3 regions of the Bradyrhizobium sp. LCT2 genome follow, and region 2 is predicted to be linked to each of the others. Evidence: predicted binding sites of a transcription regulator. Region 2 holds the regulator's gene; each other region holds the start of a gene.
The links. Region 2 encodes PhoB, which activates phosphate uptake and scavenging genes when phosphate is short. Its sites were predicted from a motif close to TGTCATNNANCTGTCAT; they were not measured.
Positions count from the first base shown of each region.

Region 1: the regulator PhoB is predicted to act here: its motif matches at 2,399-2,415, upstream of EI171_RS04795 (DUF2794 domain-containing protein).
Region 3: the regulator PhoB is predicted to act here: its motif matches at 3,692-3,708, upstream of EI171_RS27460 (DUF47 domain-containing protein).

Region 1 covers NZ_CP034432.1:866,342-873,435, forward strand. Annotated here, with positions in the region: gene EI171_RS04780 (ABC transporter permease) at 1-18, shown strand, start outside; gene EI171_RS04785 (Bax inhibitor-1/YccA family protein) at 288-1,079, shown strand; gene EI171_RS04790 (GNAT family N-acetyltransferase) at 1,308-1,838, shown strand; gene EI171_RS04795 (DUF2794 domain-containing protein) at 1,964-2,335, opposite strand; gene EI171_RS04800 (thioredoxin family protein) at 3,084-3,860, opposite strand; gene acnA (aconitate hydratase AcnA) at 4,081-6,801, opposite strand; gene ccmA (heme ABC exporter ATP-binding protein CcmA) at 7,044-7,094, shown strand, end outside.
Region 2 covers NZ_CP034432.1:1,540,976-1,548,069, reverse strand. Annotated here, with positions in the region: gene EI171_RS07920 (aspartate aminotransferase family protein) at 1-273, opposite strand, end outside; gene EI171_RS07915 (GcrA family cell cycle regulator) at 728-1,237, shown strand; gene phoB (phosphate regulon transcriptional regulator PhoB) at 1,471-2,178, opposite strand; gene phoU (phosphate signaling complex protein PhoU) at 2,201-2,917, opposite strand; gene pstB (phosphate ABC transporter ATP-binding protein PstB) at 2,929-3,750, opposite strand; gene pstA (phosphate ABC transporter permease PstA) at 3,747-4,592, opposite strand; gene pstC (phosphate ABC transporter permease subunit PstC) at 4,597-5,586, opposite strand; gene pstS (phosphate ABC transporter substrate-binding protein PstS) at 5,716-6,729, opposite strand; gene EI171_RS07880 (ATP-binding protein) at 6,874-7,094, opposite strand, start outside.
Region 3 covers NZ_CP034432.1:5,712,062-5,719,155, forward strand. Annotated here, with positions in the region: gene EI171_RS27445 (peptide chain release factor 3) at 1-1,432, opposite strand, end outside; gene sugE (quaternary ammonium compound efflux SMR transporter SugE) at 1,591-1,905, shown strand; gene EI171_RS27455 (inorganic phosphate transporter) at 1,898-2,905, opposite strand; gene EI171_RS27460 (DUF47 domain-containing protein) at 3,005-3,649, opposite strand; gene EI171_RS27465 (branched-chain amino acid ABC transporter permease) at 3,806-4,774, opposite strand; gene EI171_RS27470 (branched-chain amino acid ABC transporter permease) at 4,776-5,645, opposite strand; gene EI171_RS27475 (ABC transporter substrate-binding protein) at 5,720-6,943, opposite strand; gene EI171_RS27480 (ABC transporter ATP-binding protein) at 7,034-7,094, opposite strand, start outside.

The sequences.
Region 1 (7,094 bases), 670 kb from region 2:
GTGTTGCGGAATTTGTGACAAAAGGTAGCGGGCCGCCGCGCGGGTGCGGAAACGCACGATTCTTGCGATTAACCACGTCCGCTCGCCAGGATTGCCGGCGAGGGCGACATTCGGCCGCGCGTGGACGGTTGCAGCGAATGTGTTAGTTTCCCACATATCCAATGGGTTCGGACCCCCGATTGTTAGCCAAAATTTAGTCGGCAGACATCGGTATCCGAGATAGAGTTTGACGAACCGGCGGCATGGCGACCCTCATGCCGGACCGGCCAACCAACGGGAATTCGACCATGTCGGACCTAGACCGTAACTACGCTTCTCCTTTCGGCAGGGCCGCCGGGCGTGTTGACGCCGCGACGGTCGATGCCGGCCTGCGCGCCTACATGCTGCGCATCTACAACTACATGAGCATTGGCCTCGCCATCACGGGCCTTGCCGCACTCGGCGTCTACATGGCCGCCGTGACCGACGTTCCGACCCCGGAAGCCGTCCGCGTCGGCAAGCTGTTCCTGACGCCGTTCGGCTATGCGATGTTCGTCAGCCCCCTGAAGTGGCTGTTCATGCTCGCGCCGCTCGCCATGGTGTTCGTGATCTCCGCTGGCATCAACCGTCTGGCGCCCTCGACCGCCCAGATCCTGTTCTGGGTGTTCTCGGCGCTGATGGGCATCTCGCTGTCGTCGATCTTCCTGGTGTTCACGCACACCTCGATCGTGCGGGTGTTCTTCATCACCGCGGCGACCTTCGGTGCGCTCAGCCTCTACGGCTACACCACCAAGCGTGACCTGACCGGGATGGGCTCGTTCCTGTTCATGGGCCTGATCGGCATCATCATCGCGAGCCTGGTGAATTTGTTCCTGGCGAGCTCGATGCTGCAGTTCATCGTGTCGGTGGTCGGCGTGCTGGTGTTCGCGGGCCTCACCGCCTGGGATACCCAGCGGCTGAAGAACGACTACATCTACGGCTACGCTGCGGCCGGCGGTGACATCGCAGAGCGTGCGGCCATCACCGGCGCGCTGTCGCTGTACCTGAACTTCATCAACCTGTTCACGCTGCTCCTGCAGCTCCTCGGCCAGCGCGATTAAGCGATCGACCAGAGAGAACGACATGAGCCCCGGCCGCAAGGCCGGGGTTTTTTGTTTGGGCCGGGTGCCTCCACGAACACCGCCATTGCGAGCGCAGCGAAGCAATCCAGGGTGCCTCCGCGGATGCATTTCTGGATTGCTTCGTCGCAAGGGCTCCTCGCAATGACGGAGTATATGGAAACGATGTTGCCTCTTCCGGCCGCCGCGGGAAGGCTCTAATCTTTCCCCATGTCCGCACCTGAAATCAGGCCCACCCTTGAGGCCGACCTCCCCGCCATCACCGCCATCTACCAGCAGGCCGTCCGCGAGGGCACGGCGACGTTCGAGCTGGAGCCGCCGGATCTTGCCGAGATGACGCGGCGCTACCGCGCGCTGGTCGACGGCGGCTATCCCTATTTCGTCGCCATCCTCGACGGCAGCGTTGCCGGCTACGCCTATGCCGGCGCCTACCGGCCGCGGCCGGCCTATCGCTTCACGGTCGAGAATTCGATCTATCTCGACCCCTCCTTCCACCGCCGCGGCGTCGGCTCGTTGCTGCTGGAGCGGCTGATCGCCGAGTGCGAGGCGCGCGGCTTCCGCCAGATGATCGCGGTGATCGGCGATTCCGCCAATGCCGGCTCGATCGGCGTGCACACCAAGGGCGGCTTCAGGATGATCGGCACGCATCCCAATGTCGGGCTGAAATTCGGCCGCTGGCTCGACACGGTGATGATGCAGCGCGAGCTCGGCGAGGGCGCCAGCACGGTGCCGGGGAAGTAAGCGTTTCTTCATCGTCATTCCGGGGCGCGACGAAGTCGCGAGCCCGGAATCCATAACCACAGGCCGGGGTTATGGATTCCGGGCCTGCGCCTATCGGCGCATCCCGGAATGACGAGAGGAGTTTGCTACACCACGGCCAGCTTGCGATCGATCACCAGCAGCACGCGCTCGAGCTCGTGGCCGCGGCGCAGGATCAGGCCGGTCGCCGAGATCACGCTGTACATGCCCTGCTTGCGCGCGAGGCGCGGGTCCTTCTCGATGCGATAGATCGGCACTTCCGAGGCACGGCGATAGACCGAGAACACCGCACGGTCCTTCAGGAAGTCGATGGCATAGTCGCGCCACTCGCCGTCGGCGACCATGCGGCCGTAGAGATTGAGAATTCGGCGCAGCTCGAGCCGGTTGAAGGTCACCTGGTTCGGCTGCGCATTCGCAGCGGGGGGACGCGCCGCCGCGCGCTGCTCGCTCGGATCGGCATCCTCCGACGTCAGACTCATGGAGCGCCTCCTGATCGCACGGCATGATCGCGTCCGCGAAAACCGTCCCCGGAACCGCGGATCATGACAATCGCATGATTGCGCCAACCGTTCCCCACCGCAAGGGGCTCTCGAGGGCTGTTTGAAGGGCTCTCGGTGCAACCCATTGAACCGGGGGCGAATCGGAACACACGCAACGGTGGAACTCTGTCGCGACGAACCGTCACGGGATCGTTAGCAGGAATCATAGTATCGCCGCTTTTCCGCCCAGCGCCTGCCGCCCTGCACTGCGAAAAGAGCTGTGTGCGTTGACCCGGTCCTTTCGGTTCCGGATTCCTCAGCCCCCAGCCCCCCGGGGTCGACGGGATCGGGTCTGTACGCGCGACAAGGAGGGCCAACGCGAGTTGGTCCTTTTTTGTTTGTGTCGGGATGTTTCTTCCCCCGCTGTCATTCCGGGACGCGCGAAGCGCGGGCCCGGAATCCATCAATCCAAGGTTCCCAGTTGAGAAATGGATTCCGGGCTCGCGCCAAAGAGGCGCGCCCCGGAATGACGAGGGACAAGATCTTTCCGACACGATCTTGCGTACGCTCTCTCCCCTCATCCTTCGCGCGGCGTCCCGAAGGATCGAGGCCCGAGCGGCATCAGCGGGGCCTTTCATGGTTCTCGCGGCGATGCGCAGCATCGTCCGCCGCGCGCGCAAGGGGCGCGCTCCTCACCATGAGGAGATAGAGCCAGACCGCGCATCAGGAAGAATGCGAAGCGTGCGCGTCAGTGCAGCGACGTGTATGCCGCGCCCAGCATCGGGCCGGGTTTCTCGCGGCTGCCGTCCTGGACATAAACCACCGCGCCATCGACGCCGTCGCGCGTGAGGTTCTCGATCGGCACCGTCCAGCTTTCCGGACGACCGTTCCAGTCGCCGACCTTGAGCAGGTTGCGCACCACGTTGTGATAGGTGATCTGCTGTCCGCGATTTTCGCCTTTGGCGATCGCGATCGGCACTGACTTCGCAATCGAGCAGATCCAGACTTCGCCGTGCGAGATCGCCGGCTCCTTGCTCGCGGCCACCGACACGTTGATCTGCTTGCCCGAGAGCGACATCGTCACCGGCACGCTCATCACGCCCATGCCTTTGTCGGTCTTGCCGATCGCACTCTCGATGCCGGCACGATCACTGCCGACGACATGCGTCGAGCCGTTCACCACGACCTGCGGGGTGTAGACCTCGCGGTCGCCGCGCATGCGCGAATAAGCGCGCTGCCGCGCCGAGAAGCGCGAATCCGCCAGCGTGTCCTTCCAGCCGAGATAATCCCAATAATCGATCGGCATGCTCAGCGCGATGATCGAGGGATCGCTGGAGAGATCGCCGATGATCTTGTCGGCGGGCGGGCAGGAGGAGCAGCCCTGCGAGGTGAAGAGCTCAACCACGGCGCGGGGATCAGCCTCAGCGGGACGGATGACGGCGACGATCGCACAGATGCCGAGTGCTCCCGACCAGAAGGCACCGGACCAACGTGAAATCAGATGAGAAGCCGTCATTGCTGTCATGTCGAACGCCGCACACCGTTGCTCGTGGGAAGGGAAATCTTATCGCCTGATGGTCACCGTAGTCTTACGGGCACGGCACATTCGACCGTCCAGGGCGGAGTTTCCGCCGGGCGGGCCCATCCGAAGCATGCCGCAAACGCGCGAAGGCGGCCTTGTGATAGGCCGCCTTCGTTTAACCTTCTACTCACTTCGCAGTGAGCCACCGTTCACAAATCCGCGCTTAAGCCGCGAGCTTGCGCAGCACGTAGTGCAGGATGCCGCCGTTCCGGTAGTAGTCGAGCTCGTCCAGCGTATCGATGCGGCAAAGCAGCGAAACGCGCTGCAACGAACCGTCGCCGGAGACGATCTCCGCGGTCAGCTTCTGGCGCGGCTTCAGATCGCCGACGAGACCACGCAGCGTGACCTTCTCGTCGCCCTTCAGGCCGAGCGACGACCAGGAGGTGCCTTCCTCGAAGGTCAGCGGCAGCACGCCCATACCGACAAGATTGGAGCGATGGATGCGCTCGAAGCTCTGGCAGATCACCGCGCGCACGCCGAGCAGGCGCGTGCCCTTTGCAGCCCAGTCGCGCGAGGAGCCGTTGCCGTATTCGGCGCCGGCGAACACCACCAGCGGCACCTGCTCCTGCTGGTACTTCATCGCGGCGTCGTAGATCGACATCTGCTCGCCGTCGGGCCAGTGCTTGGTGAGGCCGCCTTCCGGGATGTTGCCGTCGGCGCCCTTGAGCATGAAGTTCTTGATGCGGATGTTGGCGAAGGTGCCGCGCATCATCACTTCATGGTTGCCGCGCCGGGTGCCGTACTGGTTGAAGTCGGCGGGACGCACCTGGTGCTCGCTGAGATACTTGCCCGCGGGCGAGGTGAGCTTGATCGAACCGGCCGGCGAGATGTGGTCGGTGGTGATCTTGTCGCCGAACATGGCGAGGATGCGCGCCTCGACGATGTCGGTGACCGGCTCCGGCTCCTTCTTCATGCCTTCGAAGTAGGGCGGGTTCTGCACGTAGGTCGAGCTCATGTTCCAGCGATAGGTCTCGCTCTCGACGGTCTTGATCTTGCGCCAGTTGGTGTCGCCCTTGAACACGTCGGCATACTTCTTCTTGAAGATCGACGCGGTCACGAACTTCTTCATGAAGGCGTTGATCTCCTTCGACGTCGGCCAGATGTCCTTGAGGTACACCGGCTTGCCGTCCTTGCCTTCACCGAGCGGCTCGACGGCGAGGTTCTTGGTCACGCTACCCGCGAGCGCGTGAGCGACGACCAGCGGCGGCGAGGCCAGATAGTTCGCCTGCACGTCCGGCGAGACGCGGCCTTCGAAGTTGCGGTTACCGGAGAGCACGGCGGCGGCAACGATGCCGTTGTCGTTGATCGACTTCGAGATCTCCTCCGGCAGCGGACCGGAATTGCCGATGCAGGTGGTGCAGCCGAAGCCGACCAGGTTGAAGCCGACCTTGTCGAGGTGGGCCTGGAGGCCGGAATCGGCGAGATAGGCCGCGACCACCTGGCTGCCCGGGGCAAGCGAGGTCTTCACCCACGGCTTGGCCTTGAGGCCCTTCGCCGCGGCATTGCGGGCCAGGAGCCCGGCGCCGATCAGCACGCTCGGGTTCGAGGTGTTGGTGCAGGAGGTGATCGCCGCGATCACGACGTCGCCATGGCCGATCTCGTACTTCTTGCCTTCGACGGCAAAGCGCTTCGCCGGCTCTTCGGTCTTCTTGTACTCATTGGCGAGCGCGACCGAGAAGCCTTCCGCGACCGACGGCAGCGCGATGCGGCCTTCGGGGCGCTTCGGACCGGCCATCGACGGCACGACGTCGGCGAGGTCGAGCGTCAGCGTTTCCGTGAACACCGGATCGGCCGACTTGGCGGTGCGGAACAGCCCCTGCGCCTTGGCATAGGCCTGCACCAGCGCAACGCGCGGTGCGGCGCGGCCGGAGGTCTTGAGGTAGTCGATCGCGGCAGCGTCGACCGGGAAGAAGCCGCAGGTCGCGCCATATTCGGGCGCCATGTTGGCGATGGTCGCCTTGTCGGCGACGGAGAGATGATCGAGGCCGGGGCCGAAGAACTCGACGAACTTGCCGACGACGCCGAGCTTGCGCAGCATCTGCGTCACGGTCAGCACGAGGTCGGTCGCGGTGACGCCTTCCTTCATCGCGCCCTTCAGCTTGAAGCCGACGACGTTAGGCAGCAGCATCGACAGCGGCTGGCCGAGCATGCAGGCTTCCGCCTCAATGCCGCCGACGCCCCAGCCGAGCACGGCGAGACCGTTGACCATCGTGGTGTGGGAATCGGTGCCGACCAGCGAGTCGGGATAGGCGACCTCGAAGGTGCCGGTCTTCTTGCCGACCGTCATCTTCTCCTTCTTGGTCCAGACCGTCTGGGAGAGATATTCGAGATTGACCTGGTGGCAGATGCCGGTGCCGGGCGGCACGACGGAGAAGTTCGAGAACGCCGCCTGGCCCCACTTCAGGAACTCGTAGCGCTCCTGGTTCTGCTTGTATTCCTCGGTGACGTTCTTGGCGAAGGCCTTGTTGTCGCCGAAGAAGTTCACGATCACGGAATGGTCGATGACGAGATCGACCGGCACCAGCGGGTTGATCTTCTCGGCATCGCCGCCGAGCTTCTGCATCGCGTTGCGCATCGCGGCGAGATCGACCACCGCGGGCACGCCGGTGAAGTCCTGCATCAGCACGCGCGCCGGGCGGAACGCGATCTCGTGCTCCAGCGACTTCTTGCGCAGCCATTTGGACACCGCGACGATGTCCGCCTTCTTGACCGAGCGGCCGTCCTCATTGCGCAGGAGGTTCTCGAGCAGGACCTTCATCGAATAGGGGAGTTTCGAAATTCCCTTCAGACCATTCTTCTCGGCCGTGGGCAGGCTGTAATAGACATAGGTCTTGGCGCCGACCTTGAGGGTCTTTTTGCATTTGAAGCTGTCGAGCGAGGTCATGTAGGAAATCCCAATTGTTAGTTATACCCGGCAAGGGGTATTTTAACACCGTCAGCGAATCCGGCTGGGTCGCTTGCAGGGGCAGGTTGAGTTGCTGCATCAAGTAGTTCCGGGCTTATAGAAGCTTTCTAACCGCGCCGCCACAGCCACAAACGTGCCGCAGCAATCCGCGAGCCAAAAATTCCCATGCGCTACCCCAAGTTTTCCTGAGGCCTGGTTTGAACGGGTTGATACGAGGCAAGATGCAGCTTTCCGGACGTAGGGTGATCTGTGTGCGGGGCGGCCGCGAGGTG
Region 2 (7,094 bases):
CGCGAAGCTTTCATTGCACAGGCGCGCAGCGAGCTTCTCGCCGTCCGGACTCTGGAACAGGTTCGACATGTGCCAGAGTTTTGTGGCCTGCTCCTGCAGCGCCTTGACCAGCGCGGGATGGGCATGGCCGAGCGCGTTCACGGCGACGCCCGAGGTAAAATCGAGATAGCGATCGCCATTGGTCGCAATCAGCCAGCAGCCTTCGCCGCGCTCGAAACCGAGGTCGGATCTGGCGAAAACGGGAAGCAAATGCGGCGCTGCGCTGTTAGTCATGACGATCACTTGATGTTGCGGACGGCCTGAACACGCTCACGCAGCGCACCATTGACCGGCCCGGAAAACGAAACGTGCCGCCTTTTAAGGGCGGCACGTGACACTATCTTATGCCTGGTGAAACCGGTGTCAATGCCGCCCGAAAGCCTCGCGAAACGCTGAATCCGTAGTCTTGCGGAGCCGAAATTGCGGGGTTTTCGCCACGGAACATGTGGAAGCGAGTCGGCGGACTCTTGCGCGTGAGTCACGCCATATTGTAGCGTTTGGCTTGTCAGATACGACATCTCGTGCAGTGTTTCTGATCCTCTAAGTCCTCATGTACCGGCGTAGACGTTCGGGCGTTATCGGCGCGCCCGGCGAGCCTTAAGGGATTCTGACGGCACGGGTTTTTCGAGGCTTAGGCATTCGCCGCGAGGCGCCAGGATGGCAGCCGCACGGCGAGGGAAAGGGTGCAATGACGGTTTTGACCTGGTCCGACGATCGCGTCGAGCAGTTGAAAAAGCTCTGGGAGGCCGGATTATCGGCCAGCCAGATCGCAGCCGAGCTCGGGAACGTGACCCGCAATGCCGTGATCGGCAAGGTACACAGGCTCGGCCTATCCGGCCGCGCCAAGAGCCCCTCATCGGCGGCTCCGCGGCCGCGCAAGGCGCGCCCCGCGCAGCACATGATGCGGGTGAGCCGCCCCATTGCGCGCGGCAACACCGCGCTGGCGCAGGCCTTCGAGGTCGAGGTGGAGGCCGAACCGGTCACCTACGACAACGTGGTGCCGATGAGCCAGCGGCTGTCGCTGCTGGAGCTGAACGAGGCGACCTGCCACTGGCCGGTCGGCGATCCCTCGAGCCCGGATTTCTTCTTCTGCGGCGGCAGGGCGCTGTCGGGCCTGCCCTACTGCGCGCAGCACTCGCGCGTGGCATATCAGCCCGCCGCGGATCGCCGGCGCGCACCGGCGAAGCCCTCGCGGTGAGTTTGTCGCTCTAGCTGATTGCAAAGACGGCGCCGTCACGCGATGACGGATCGACACACTCCGATGTCGTCCCGGCGAAGGCCGGGACCCATAACCACCAGCAGATGTGGTTACGGGGACACGGAGTTACCCTTGTCGCGCAAACAATTGCGCCCTGGGGTTATGGGTCCCGGCCTTCGCCGGGACGACACCGATATCGTGGCGACAGCTCGCCAAACCAACTCGCCCCTAGCTTACGTCTGCTCCGCCTTCGCAAAGCGATCATCCAGCGCGTAGCCGGCTCCGCGGACGGTGCGGATGGGATCCTGCTCGCGGCCGAGATTGAGCAGCTTGCGCAGGCGGCCGATGTGGACGTCGACGGTGCGCTCGTCGATGTAGATGTCGCGGCCCCAGACGCTGTCGAGCAGCTGCTCGCGCGAGAACACGCGGCCGGGATGCTCCAGGAAGAACTCCAAGAGGCGATATTCGGTCGGGCCGAGGTCGATCGGCCGGCCCGAGCGCGCGACGCGGCGCTTGTCGCGATCGAGCTCGATGTCGCCATAGGCCAGCACCGTTGCGAGCCGCTCCGGGCTTGCGCGCCGCAGCAGGCCCTTCACGCGCGCCAGGAGCTCCGGCACCGAGAACGGCTTGACGATGTAGTCGTCGGCGCCGGTCGCAAGACCCCGCACCCGCTCGCTCTCCTCGCCGCGCGCGGTGAGCATGATGATCGGGAGCTGCTTGGTCTCGGGCCGGGTCCGCAGCCGGCGGCACAGCTCGATGCCTGACAGTCCCGGCAGCATCCAGTCGAGTACGATCAGATCGGGGATGTGTTCCTTGAGGCGGGTGTCGGCGTCGTCGCCGCGCATCACCGTCTCCACATCATAGCCGTCGCCTTCGAGGTTGTAGCGGAGAAGCTCGGTGAGAGCTTCCTCGTCCTCAACCACCATAATGCGTGCGCCCATGGTGTCGTCGCTCCTTAAGTCTTCAGGTATTCGGGACCGTCGTGGCGAAGGTCGTCATGTCGCCCTTCGGCCGCTTGTCGGTGATCGCCTGGCCCTCGATCATGTAGAACACGGTCTCGGCGATGTTGGTGGCGTGGTCGCCGATCCGCTCGATGTTCTTGGCGCAGAACATCAGATGGATGCAGAACGAGATGTTGCGCGGATCCTCCATCATGTAGGTGAGGAGCTCGCGGAACAGCGAGGTGCAGATGGCGTCGACTTCCTCGTCGCCCTTCCACACCGCCATCGCCGCCGGCAGATCATGCGCGGCATAGGCGTCCAGCACCGACTTGACCTGCTGCTGCACGAGGTCGGTCATGTGCTCGAGGCCGCGGAACAGCTTGAGCGGATGAAAATCCGTCTCCAGCGCCGCGACGCGCTTGCCCATGTTCTTGGCGAGGTCGCCGATGCGCTCGAGATCGGTCGCAACGCGCATGGCGCCGACGATCTCGCGCAGATCGACCGCCATCGGCTGGCGGCGGGCGATGGTGAGCACGGCGCGCTCCTCGATGCGCTTCTGCAGCGCGTCGAGCTCGGTGTCGGTGGCGACGACGCGCTGGCCGAGCGCGACGTCTCGGCGGATCAGCGCGTCGACGGAATCGACGATCATGCGCTCGGCGATCCCGCCCATCTCGGCGACGAGCCGGGTGAGCTCCTGGAGGTCGGTGTCGAAGGCCTTTGCGGTATGTTCAGAACCCATGTCCCGTCTCCTCAGCCGAACCGGCCGGTGATGTAATCCTGCGTGCGCCGGTCGCTCGGCGACGTGAAGATCTTGCTGGTGTCGTCGAACTCGATCAGCTCGCCGAGATACATGAACGCGGTCTTGTCGGAGACGCGCGCCGCCTGCTGCATGTTGTGGGTGACGATCGCGATCGTGTAGTTCTCGGACAATTCCTGGATCAGCTCCTCGACCTTGGCGGTCGAGATCGGGTCGAGCGCCGAGCAGGGCTCGTCGAACAGGATCACCTCGGGCCGCACCGCGACGGTGCGGGCGATGCAGAGGCGCTGCTGCTGGCCGCCGGAGAGCGACAGGCCGGAGGCGTTGAGCTTATCCTTGACCTCGTTCCACAGCGCGCCGCCGCGCAGCGCCTTCTCGACGCGGTCGTCCATCTCGGACTTCGAGATCTTCTCGTAGAGGCGGATGCCGAAGGCGATGTTTTCGTAGATCGTCATCGGGAACGGCGTCGGCTTCTGGAACACCATGCCGACGCGGGCGCGCAGCAGGTTGAGGTCGAGCTTGCCGTCGAGGATGTTGGTCTGGTCGAGCATGAGCTGGCCGGTGGCGCGCTGCCCCGGATAGAGGTCGTACATCCGGTTGAAGATGCGCAGCAGGGTTGACTTGCCGCAGCCGGACGGGCCGATGAACGCGGTGACGCGGTTGGTGCCGAGCGTCAGGTTGATGTTCTTCAGCGCGTGGTGCTCGCCGTAATAGAAGTTGAGGTTGCGCACCGTCACCTTGGCCGGCGCTTCCGGCAGCAGCGGCGCCTGGGGCAGCCCACCGGCCGCGCTCATCGATACGGAAAGCTCACTCATTTTGCGGTCCTCTCGGCGCCAAGGATGCGCGCGCCAATATTCAGGGCAAGCACGGTAATCGTGATCAGCAGCGCGCCGCTCCAGGCGAGCTGCTTCCAATAGGCGTAGGGGCTCTGGACGAAGTTGTTGATGGTGACCGGCAGGTTCGCCATCGTCTTGTTCAGGCCAAGACTGAAGAACTGGTTCGACAGCGCGGTGAAGAGCAGCGGCGCGGTCTCGCCGGCGACGCGGGCGGTGGCTAGCAACACGCCGGTGATGAGGCCGGAGCGGGCGGCACGATAGGCGATCCGCTTGATCACCAGCGAGCGCGGCAGGCCGAGCGCGGACGCCGCCTCGCGCAGCGCGTTCGGCACCAGCAGCAGCATGTCCTCGGTCGTGCGCAGCACCACCGGGATGACGATGACGGCGAGCGCGAGGCTGCCTGCGATCGCCGAGAAGCCGCGCATCGGCACCACCACCGCGCCGTAGATGAACAGGCCGATGATGATCGAGGGCGCCGAGAGCAGGATGTCGTTGATGAAGCGGATCACCGAGGTCAGGCGGTCGTTGCGGCCGTATTCGGCGAGATAGGTGCCGGCGAACAGGCCGAGCGGCGCGCCAATGCCGACGCCGAGCACGGTCATGATGATCGAACCGACGATGGCGTTGCGCAGGCCGCCTTCGGTCGAGCCCGGCGGCGGCGTGTCTGCCACGAAAATCTCGAGGTTCAGACCGGCGATGCCGTTGTAAAGCAGCGTGATCAGGATCAGCGCAAGCCAGGTGACGCCGAAGGCGGCGGCGGCGATGCAGAGTCCGCGAACGACGATGTCCTTGCGGCGGCGGCGTGAATAGATCGGGTTCATGGCGTTAGTTCCCCGCCTTCTTTTCCAGCCGCATCAGCATCAGCCGTGCCGCTGCGAGCACGAAGAACGTCAGCACGAACAGCAGAAGGCCGAGCAGGATCAGGCCGGACTGGTGCAGGCCGTCGCTCTCGGCAAACTCGGATGCGATCGCCGCCGAGATCGTGGTGCCCGGCGCGAAGATCGAGGAGGAGATGCGGAACGAGTTGCCGATGATGAACGTCACCGCCATGGTCTCGCCGAGCGCGCGGCCCAGCGCCAGCATGACGCCGCCGATGACGCCGACGCGGGTGTAGGGGATCACCACGCTGCGCACGACTTCCCAGGTGGTGCAGCCGACGCCGTAGGCGGCCTCCTTCAGCACCGGCGGCACCGTCTTGAACACGTCGACCGAGATCGAGGTGATGAAGGGCAGCACCATGATGGCGAGGATCAGCGCGGCGTTGAACAGGCTGAGATAGGACGGGGGACCCGCGAAGATCGCGCCCAAGACAGGAACGCCGTCGAAGATCTTGATCATGAAGGGCTGGAAGGTGTTGGCCAGGAACGGGCCCAGCACGAAGAAGCCCCACATGCCGTAGATGATCGAGGGAATGCCGGCGAGCAGCTCGATCGCCATGCCGATCGGGCGGCGCAGCCATTGCGGACAGAGCTCGGTGAGGAAGATCGCAATGCCGAGGCCGACGGGAATGGCAATCAGCATCGCGATGAACGAGGTGACGAGCGTGCCGTACATCGGCCCGAGCGCGCCGAGCACGGGCGGATCCGCCGACGGCGCCCAGCGCTGCGTCCACAGGAAGGAGAAGCCGTATTCCTTGATCGCCGGGAAAGCGCCGACGATCAGCGAAACGATGATGCCGCCGAGGATCAGCAGCACCGAGATCGCGGAGAGCCGCGTGATCCAGTAGAAGGTAACGTCGCCGAGCTTGAACGCGCTCAAGGCCTTGGCGCGATCGTACGGTCCAGCGTCGTCGATTACATCGCTCTGAACGGCCATCTCTGCCACGCCGATCCCCTGTACCCGTTATATACGCTTGTTGTTGGTCTTGCGCTCCGGATGCGGCACGGGGCCGATCCGGAGCGGAGGTCTTTTGAGATCCCGGCACCCAGGCCGGGACAGCAGCGCTTAGCTCTTGATCTCGGCAGCCCAGGTCTTCTCGATCAGGGTCACGACGCCCTCGGGCATCGGGATGTAGTCGAGCTCCTCAGCCGCCTTGCCGCCGTTCTTGAAGGCCCAGCGGAAGAACTTGATGGCTTCCTGCGAGGCCGCCTTGTCGGTGGCATCCTTGTGCATGAGGATGAAGGTCGCCGCCGTGATCGGCCAGGACTTCTCGCCGGGCTGGTCGGTCAGGATGACGTAGTAGCCGGGCGCCTTGGCCCAGTCGGCGTTCGAGGCGGCTGCCTGGAAGGCCTCGACGGTCGGCTGCACCGGCTTGCCGGCCTTGTTGACGAGACCGGTGTAGGTCAGCTTGTTCTGCTTGGCATAGGCGTACTCGACGTAACCGATCGAGTTCTTGGTCTGGCCGATGTTGCCGGACACGCCCTCGTTGCCCTTGGCGCCGACGCCGACCGGCCACTCGACGGCCGTGCCCTCGCCGACCTTGCTCTTCCAGTCCGCGCTGGCCTTGGAGAGGTAGTTGGTGAAGTTGAAGGTGGTGCCCGAACCGTCGGAGCGGCGGACGACGGTGATCGCCTCCGAGGGCAGCTTCAGGCTCGGATTGAGCTTCTTGATCGCGGCATCGTCCCACTTGGTGATCTTGCCGAGATAGATGCTGGCGAGCGTCTCGCCGTCGAACACCATCTCGCCCGGCTTCACGCCCTCGATGTTGACGACCGGAACGATGGCGCCCATCACCATCGGCCACTGGACGAGGCCGTCCTTCTCGAGCTGCTCGGCCTTGAGCGGCGCGTCGCTGGCGCCGAAGGTCACGGTCTTGGCCTGGATCTGCTTGATGCCGCCGCCCGAGCCGATCGACTGGTAGTTCAGACCGTTGCCGGTCTCTTTCTTGTAGGCGTCAGCCCACTTGGAATAGATCGGGAACGGGAACGTCGCGCCGGCGCCGGTGATATCGGCAGCAAAGGCTGCCGTCGTCGATGCGGCGACCAAGCCGGCAGCGACGATCGTTTTGAGGAAATTCATGCTGGTCTCCATACAGGGGAGCGAAGCGCCATCCGCGCCCGATCGCGCTCCCCGTGCCGCCCCTTTAGGAGCGGTCGGCTGTGCTTTTACGAAGGTTTCGTGACAGTCGGATGACAGCCCCAAGCGATTGAAATCGCTTGAATTTCAGACTGTCACCGGGGGCCTGATCTGGGGAAAACAGGCGGTGAAAGTGGCGCCCTGTTTGGGCACGCTTTCGATCAAAAGCCGGCCGCGATGCCGGTTAAGAATATGTTTCACCAGCGATAATCCGAGCCCGGTCCCGCCCTGCAAGCGGCTGTCGCCGACATCGACCCTGTAGAACCGCTCGGTCAGCCGCGGCAGGTGCTCAGGCGCGATGCCGGGGC
Region 3 (7,094 bases), 4.2 Mb from region 2:
CAAGCTGGAACTCGCTGACCTCGAACTCGACCGGAAGGGAATATTCCGCCTCCAGCCGTGCCTTCAGCACGTCGAGCTGGAGCGCGCCGACCACGCCGACCAGCGCCGGTGCACCGTCGCGCGGGCGGAATACCTGGACGACGCCCTCTTCCGACATCTGCTGAAGCGCTTCCTTCAGCTTCTTCGCCTTCATCGCGTCGGTGAGACGGACGCGGCGGACGATTTCCGGCGCAAAGCTCGGCACGCCGACGAAGTTGAAATCCTCGCCCTCGGTCAGCGTGTCACCGATGCGCAGCGTGCCGTGGTTGGGAATGCCGACGACGTCGCCGGCAAAGGCCTCATCCGCCACCGAACGGTCCTGCGCGAAGAAGAATTGCGGGCTCGACAGCGGCATGCTCTTGCCGGTGCGCACCAGTTTCGCCTTCATGCCGCGGCTGAGCTTGCCCGAGCACAGGCGCGCAAAGGCGATGCGGTCGCGGTGGTTCGGATCCATGTTCGCCTGGATCTTGAACACGAAGGCGCTCATGCGCGGATCGGTCGCCTCGACCTTGCGCTGGTCGCTCTCCTGCGCACGCGGCTCGGGCGCGAACTTGCCGAGGCCCTCCAGGAGGTCGCCGACGCCGAAATTGCGCAGCGCGCTGCCGAAATAGACCGGCGTCAGGTGGCCCTCGCGAAACGCCTCCAGCTCGAACGGTTTTGAAGCCTCGGTGACGAGCTCGAGCTCGTCCTTCACCGCGGAGACGTCGAGATTGGCGTTGAGCTTGGCGAGCTCCTCGATCTCGATCTGCTGCGCCGCGCCGGTCTTGGCGCCGCCGCCTTCGAGCAGGCGCACGCCGCCATTGACGACGTCATAGGTGCCGAGGAAGTCGCGGCCGCGGCCGACCGGCCAGGTCATCGGCGTGGTGTCGAGCGCCAGCGTCTTCTCGATCTCGTCCAGCAGCTCGAACACGTCGCGGCTCTCGCGGTCCATCTTGTTGATGAAGGTGATGATCGGAATGTCGCGCAGGCGACAGACCTCGAACAGTTTTCGGGTGCGCGCCTCGATGCCCTTGGCGGCGTCGATGACCATGACGGCGGAATCGACGGCCGTCAGCGTGCGATAGGTGTCTTCCGAAAAATCCTCGTGGCCCGGCGTGTCCAGCAGGTTGAACACGAGGCCCTCGAACTCGAAGGTCATCACGGACGTCACGACCGAGATACCGCGCTCGCGCTCGATCTTCATCCAGTCCGAGCGCGTGTTGCGCCGCTCGCCCTTGGCCTTGACCTGACCGGCGAGGTTGATGGCGCCGCCGAACAGCAGCAGCTTTTCGGTCAGCGTGGTCTTGCCGGCGTCGGGGTGGGAGATGATCGCAAAGGTGCGCCGCCGCGCCACTTCAGCGGCAAGCGGGGAACGGGCCGGCGATTCGGCTGTGGTGGTGGCGATGTCGGACATGGCGGGAGCGTTTGGCAGGGAAAATGGGCCGGATCAAGCCTGATTTGGTAATTGCGGAGCCCTTCGGCCAGCCCCATATCGCCGTTTGGGAGGGACGGCCCTCCTATCCACCAGCATATCAGCCGCGGGGACGACCCTGCCTTGAATGGAGGGTCGTCATGGCCTGGAGCATCCTGTTCGTCGCCGGTCTTCTCGAGATCACCTGGGCGATCGGCCTGAAATACACCGAGGGTTTCACCAGGCTTGTTCCCTCCGTCATCACGCTCGCGGCGATGGCGGGCAGCGTCATCCTGCTTGGGCTCGCGCTCAAATCGCTGCCCGTCGGGACCGCCTATGCGGTGTGGACCGGCATCGGCGCGGTCGGCACGGCGACGCTCGGGATCATCCTGTTCGGCGAGCCGGCGACCGCGCTTCGCCTGGCCAGCATCGGACTGATCGTTGCCGGTATCATCGGGCTGAAGTTCGTTACTTGACGAAAATCCTGACCGCCCACCAGGTCAGCGCGGCGACGATCGCCGAGGCCGGCATCGTGATCACCCAGGCATAGACGATCGAGCTGGCGACGTTCCAGCGCACCGCCGAGAGGCGGCGGGCGGCGCCGACGCCGACGATGGCGCCGGTGATGGTGTGGGTGGTCGAGACGGGAACCCCGAGGAAGGTCGCCATGAACAGGGTCGCGGCGCCGCCGGTTTCGGCGCAAAAGCCCTGCATCGGCGTCAGTTTCGTGATGCGCAGGCCCATGGTGCGGACGATGCGCCAGCCGCCCATCAGCGTGCCCATCGCCATCGCGGCCTGGCAGGACAGCACGACCCAGAACGGCACCGAGAATTCGCTGCCGAGATGGCCCTGTGAATAGAGCAGCACGGCGATGATGCCCATGGTCTTCTGCGCGTCATTGCCGCCATGGCCGAGCGAATAGAGCGAGGCGGAGGCGAATTGCAGGATGCGGAAGGCGCGATCCACGGCGAAGGGCGTCGATCGCACCGAGGCCCAGGAGACGATCGCAACCAGCAGCATCGCCAGCAGGAAGCCGACCAGCGGAGACAGCACGATGGCGATCACCGTCTTGGACAATCCGCTCCAGACCGCCGCCGAAATCCCGGCTTTGGCCACGCCGGCACCGAACAACCCGCCGATCAGCGCATGCGACGACGAAGACGGGATGCCGAGCGCCCAGGTCACGAGGTTCCAGACGATGGCGCCGACCAGCGCCGCGAAGATCACGTGGGCATCGACGATTGAGGGATCGATAATGCCGGTGCCTATGGTCTGGGCGACGTGCAGCCCGAACACCATGAAGGCGACGAAATTGAAGAAAGCGGCCCAGAACACCGCGAATTGCGGCCGCAGCACGCGGGTCGAGACGATGGTCGCGATCGAATTGGCAGCGTCATGCAGGCCGTTCAAGAAGTCGAACAGCAGCGCGACGGCGATCAGTCCGACCAGGACGGGAAGACCCAACGCAGCATCCACGGCGAGGCCCCTGCCTTAAAGTTTTCGCATGATCTCCGCGCAAACGCGTTCCGCGTTTGTCGCGAAGGAAAACCGCTGCACATTTTTCCGGATCATGCGCTACACTTGCTCGATGACGATGCTGTTGATCTCGTTTGCGACGTCATCGAAGCGATCGGCGACCTTTTCGAGATGGTCGTAGATCTCGACACCGACGATGAAATCCATCGCGTTGCCGTCGCGGTGCTTGAGGAACAGCTCCTTCATCCCGATGTCGTGGAGATCGTCGACCCGGCCCTCGAGCTTGGTCAGCTCTTCCGTGATGGCGGTCAGCATGGCCACGTTCTTGCCGATCTGCTGCATCAGGGGCAGCGCACGGCCGACCAGATTGGCGCATTCGATCAGAAGCCCGCCGATCTCGCGCATCGGCGGCTCGAAGGCGCGGACCTCGAACAGCATCACGGCCTTGGCGGTCTGCTGCATCTGGTCGATGGCATCGTCCATCGAGGTGATGAGGTTCTTGATGTCGCCGCGGTCGAACGGCGTGATGAAGGTGCGGCGCACCGCCGTCAGCACCTCACGGGTGATGTTGTCGGCATCGTTCTCGAACTGGTTGACGCGCTGGCAATAGACCGGCGTCTCCTCGCCCCCGTTGAGCATGCCCTGGAGCGCGATCGAGCCCTGGATCACGGTCTGGGCATGTCGGTCGAACAGGTCGAAGAACCGTTCTTCCTTGGGCAGGAAAGCGCGAAACCATCGCATCATGGGGATAGACTACCGGTTGGAAATGGCCCGGCCCGGAAGGGCCGTCACGAAACTGTCATAGACCATTTTCGGTCCGCGCGCGTGCCACCTCACGCCCGCGGTGCCGGATCATCCACCACTTTCACGAAGCGGGTAAATTGACCTTAAATCAATTACTTAGAGCGAACGCCGGAAGTAATGCGCGATTTCACCGACGACGCCGCGGCGGAAGGTGAGCACGCAGATCACGAAGATCGAGCCCTGGATCACCGTCACCCATTGGCCGAAGCTCGCCAGATATTGCTGCATGGCGATGATCACGAAGGCGCCGACCACGGGTCCGAAGATGGTCCCGAGACCCCCGACCAGCGTCATCAGCACGACTTCGCCCGACATCGACCAGTGTACGTCGGTGAGCGAGGCATTTTGCGCCACGAACACCTTCAGCGATCCGGCGAAGCCGGCCAGCGTGCCCGACAGGACGAAGGCCAGGAACTTGTACTGGTCGGTCCGGTAGCCCAGCGAGATCGCGCGCTGCTCGTTCTCGCGGATCGACTTCAACACCTCGCCGAACGGCGAGTTGATGATGCGGAAGATCAACAGGAAGCCGGCGAGGAAGCCGACCAGCACGACGTAGTACAGGACCGTCGGCTTGGAGAGATCGAGGACGCCGAACATGTGCCCCTGCGGAATGCCCTGAATGCCGTCTTCGCCATGGGTGAACGGCGCCTGGAGGTAGATGAAGTACAGGAGCTGCGACAGCGCCAGCGTGATCATCGAGAAATAGATGCCCTGGCGGCGGATCGAGATGTAGCCGGTCACGATCGAGAGCACGAAAGCACCGGCGACGCCGACGAGGATGCCGAGCTCCGGCGGCAACGCCCACACCTTCAGCGCATGCGCGCTGCAATAGCCGGCCGTGCCTAAGAACATCGCGTGGCCGAACGACAGCAGGCCGCCATAGCCGATCAGAAGGTTGAAGGCGCAGGCGAGGAGCGCGAAGCACAGCGCCTGCATCACGAAGAACGGATAGACCCCCGTGAACGGCACCGACGCCAGCAGCAGCGCCATCACCGCAAACACGATCATCTCGTCACGCATCGCGCGCGGGGTCGCCCGCAGCGTATCGTCCGTCAAGGCTGTCATATCAGGCCGCCCTTCCCGTCAATCCCGATGGCTTCACCAAGAGCACCAGCACCATCAGCACGAACACGACGGTGTTGGAGGCCTCGGGGTAGAAATACTTGGTCAGGCCCTCGATCACGCCGAGAGCGAAACCGGTGATGATCGAGCCCATGATCGATCCCATGCCGCCGATCACCACCACGGCAAACACGACGATGATGAGGTCGGCGCCCATCAGCGGCCGCACCTGGTTGATCGGCGCCGAGAGCACGCCGGCGAGCGCGGCAAGGCCGACGCCGAGACCGTAGGTCAGCGTGATCATGCGCGGCACGTTTATGCCGAAGGCGCGGACCAGCGTCGGGTTTTCGGTCGCGGCGCGGAGGTAAGCGCCGAGCCGCGTCTTCTCGATCAGGTACCAGGTCGCCAGACACACGATAAGCGAGAACACGACGACCCAGCCGCGATAGACCGGAAGGAACATGAAGCCGAGATTCATGCCGCCCTTGAGCTGGTCAGGAATGGCATAAGGCAGGCCCGACGATCCAAAATAGTTCTGGAACACGCCCTGCACGATCAGCGCAATGCCGAAGGTCAGCAGCAGGCCGTAGAGATGGTCAAGCCCGGTCAGCCATTGCAGCATGGTCCGTTCCAGGATCATGCCGAAGATGCCGACGACGATCGGAGCGACGATCAATGCCGGCCAGTAGCCGATACTGAGATAATCATTGTTCAGCAGGAAATAGGCGACGAAGGCGCCCATCATGTAGAGCGCGCCGTGGGCGAAATTGATGATGTTGAGCATGCCGAAGATCACGGCAAGCCCGAGACTGAGCAGCGCGTAGAACGAGCCGTTGATCAGTCCCACCAGTAGCTGAGCGTAAAGTGCCTGCATCGATCCCGCACCCGGTCCCTTCGGCGTTCCCCTGAAAGTCGCCCGCAGGCCTCAAAGGCCTGCGGGCCGTTATCCTACTTCTTCAACAGCGCGCACTTGCTCTCGGACAGCGGCGTGAAGGCCTGATCGCCCGGCACCGTGCCGACCAGCTTGTAGAAGTCCCACGGGCCCTTGGACTCCGAGGGCTTCTTGACCTCGAACAGATAGGCGCTGTGGATGGTGCGGCCGTTCGGCTGGATCTCGCCCTTGCCGAACAGATCGTCCTCCGTCGGCATCGACTTCATCTTCTCGACGACCTTGACGCCGTCGTGAGGATTGCCGCCGAGTGCGTCCAGCGCCTTGAGATAGTGGCGCACGCCGGCATAGACGCCGGCCTGCACCATGGTCGGCGGCGCGTTGTTCTTCATTTTCGAGGCGAAGCGCTTCGAGAACGCCCGGGTCTGGTCGTTCATGTCCCAGTAGAACGTCTCGGTGAAGTTGAGGCCCTGCGCGGTCTCCAGACCGATCGCCTTGACGTCGGTGAGGAACAGCAGGAGCGCGGCGAGCTTCTGGCCGCCCTTGACGATGCCGAACTCGGCCGCCTGCTTGATGGCGTTGGTGGTGTCGCCGCCGGCATTGGCAAGGCCGATGATCTTGGCCTTGGAGGCCTGCGCCTGGAGCAGGAAGGACGAGAAGTCCGGCGTGTTCAGCGGATGCTTCACGCCGCCGACCACCTTGCCGCCATTGGCGGTGACAACGGCCGTTGTATCGCGCTCGAGCGCCGCACCGAAGGCGTAGTCCGCGGTCAGGAAGAACCAGCTGTCGCCACCCGCCTTCACCAGCGCCTGGCCCGTGGTGTGGGCCAGCATGTACGTGTCGTAGGTCCAATGCACGGTGTTGGGTGAGCACTGCGCGTTGGTGAGGTCGGAGGTCGCCGCACCAGAGTTGATGTAGACGCCGTTCTTTTCCTTGATGACGTTGTTGACGGCGAGCGCCACACCGGAATTCGGCACGTCCACGATGACATCGATCTTGTCGACGTCGAACCACTGCCGCGCGATCGCGGTGCCGATGTCGGGCTTGTTCTGGTGATCGCCGGAGACAATGTCGATCTTCCAGCCCTTGGCGGTAAGGCCGGAATCTTCAACGGCCATCTGCGCTGCGAGCGTCGAGCCGGGGCCGCCGAGATCGGCATAGAGTCCTGACTGATCGGACAGCGCGCCGATCTTGACGGTCTTGTCCTGCGCGGACGCGACGCCGGCTGCGGCGAAGGTGAGCGCGGTGGTCAGCAGCAATGATGCAATCGACCTGGTCTTCATGCAACTTTCCTTTTTGAATTTTCTCGTTGGCAGTTCTTCTGTTTAAGCATGATCTTTTCGGAAAATCGCTTCACACCTTCCGGATCATGCCTAGACGCCGAGATAAGTGTGGAGCTTGTCCATGTTGGCGGCAAGCTCCGCATTGGAAAAT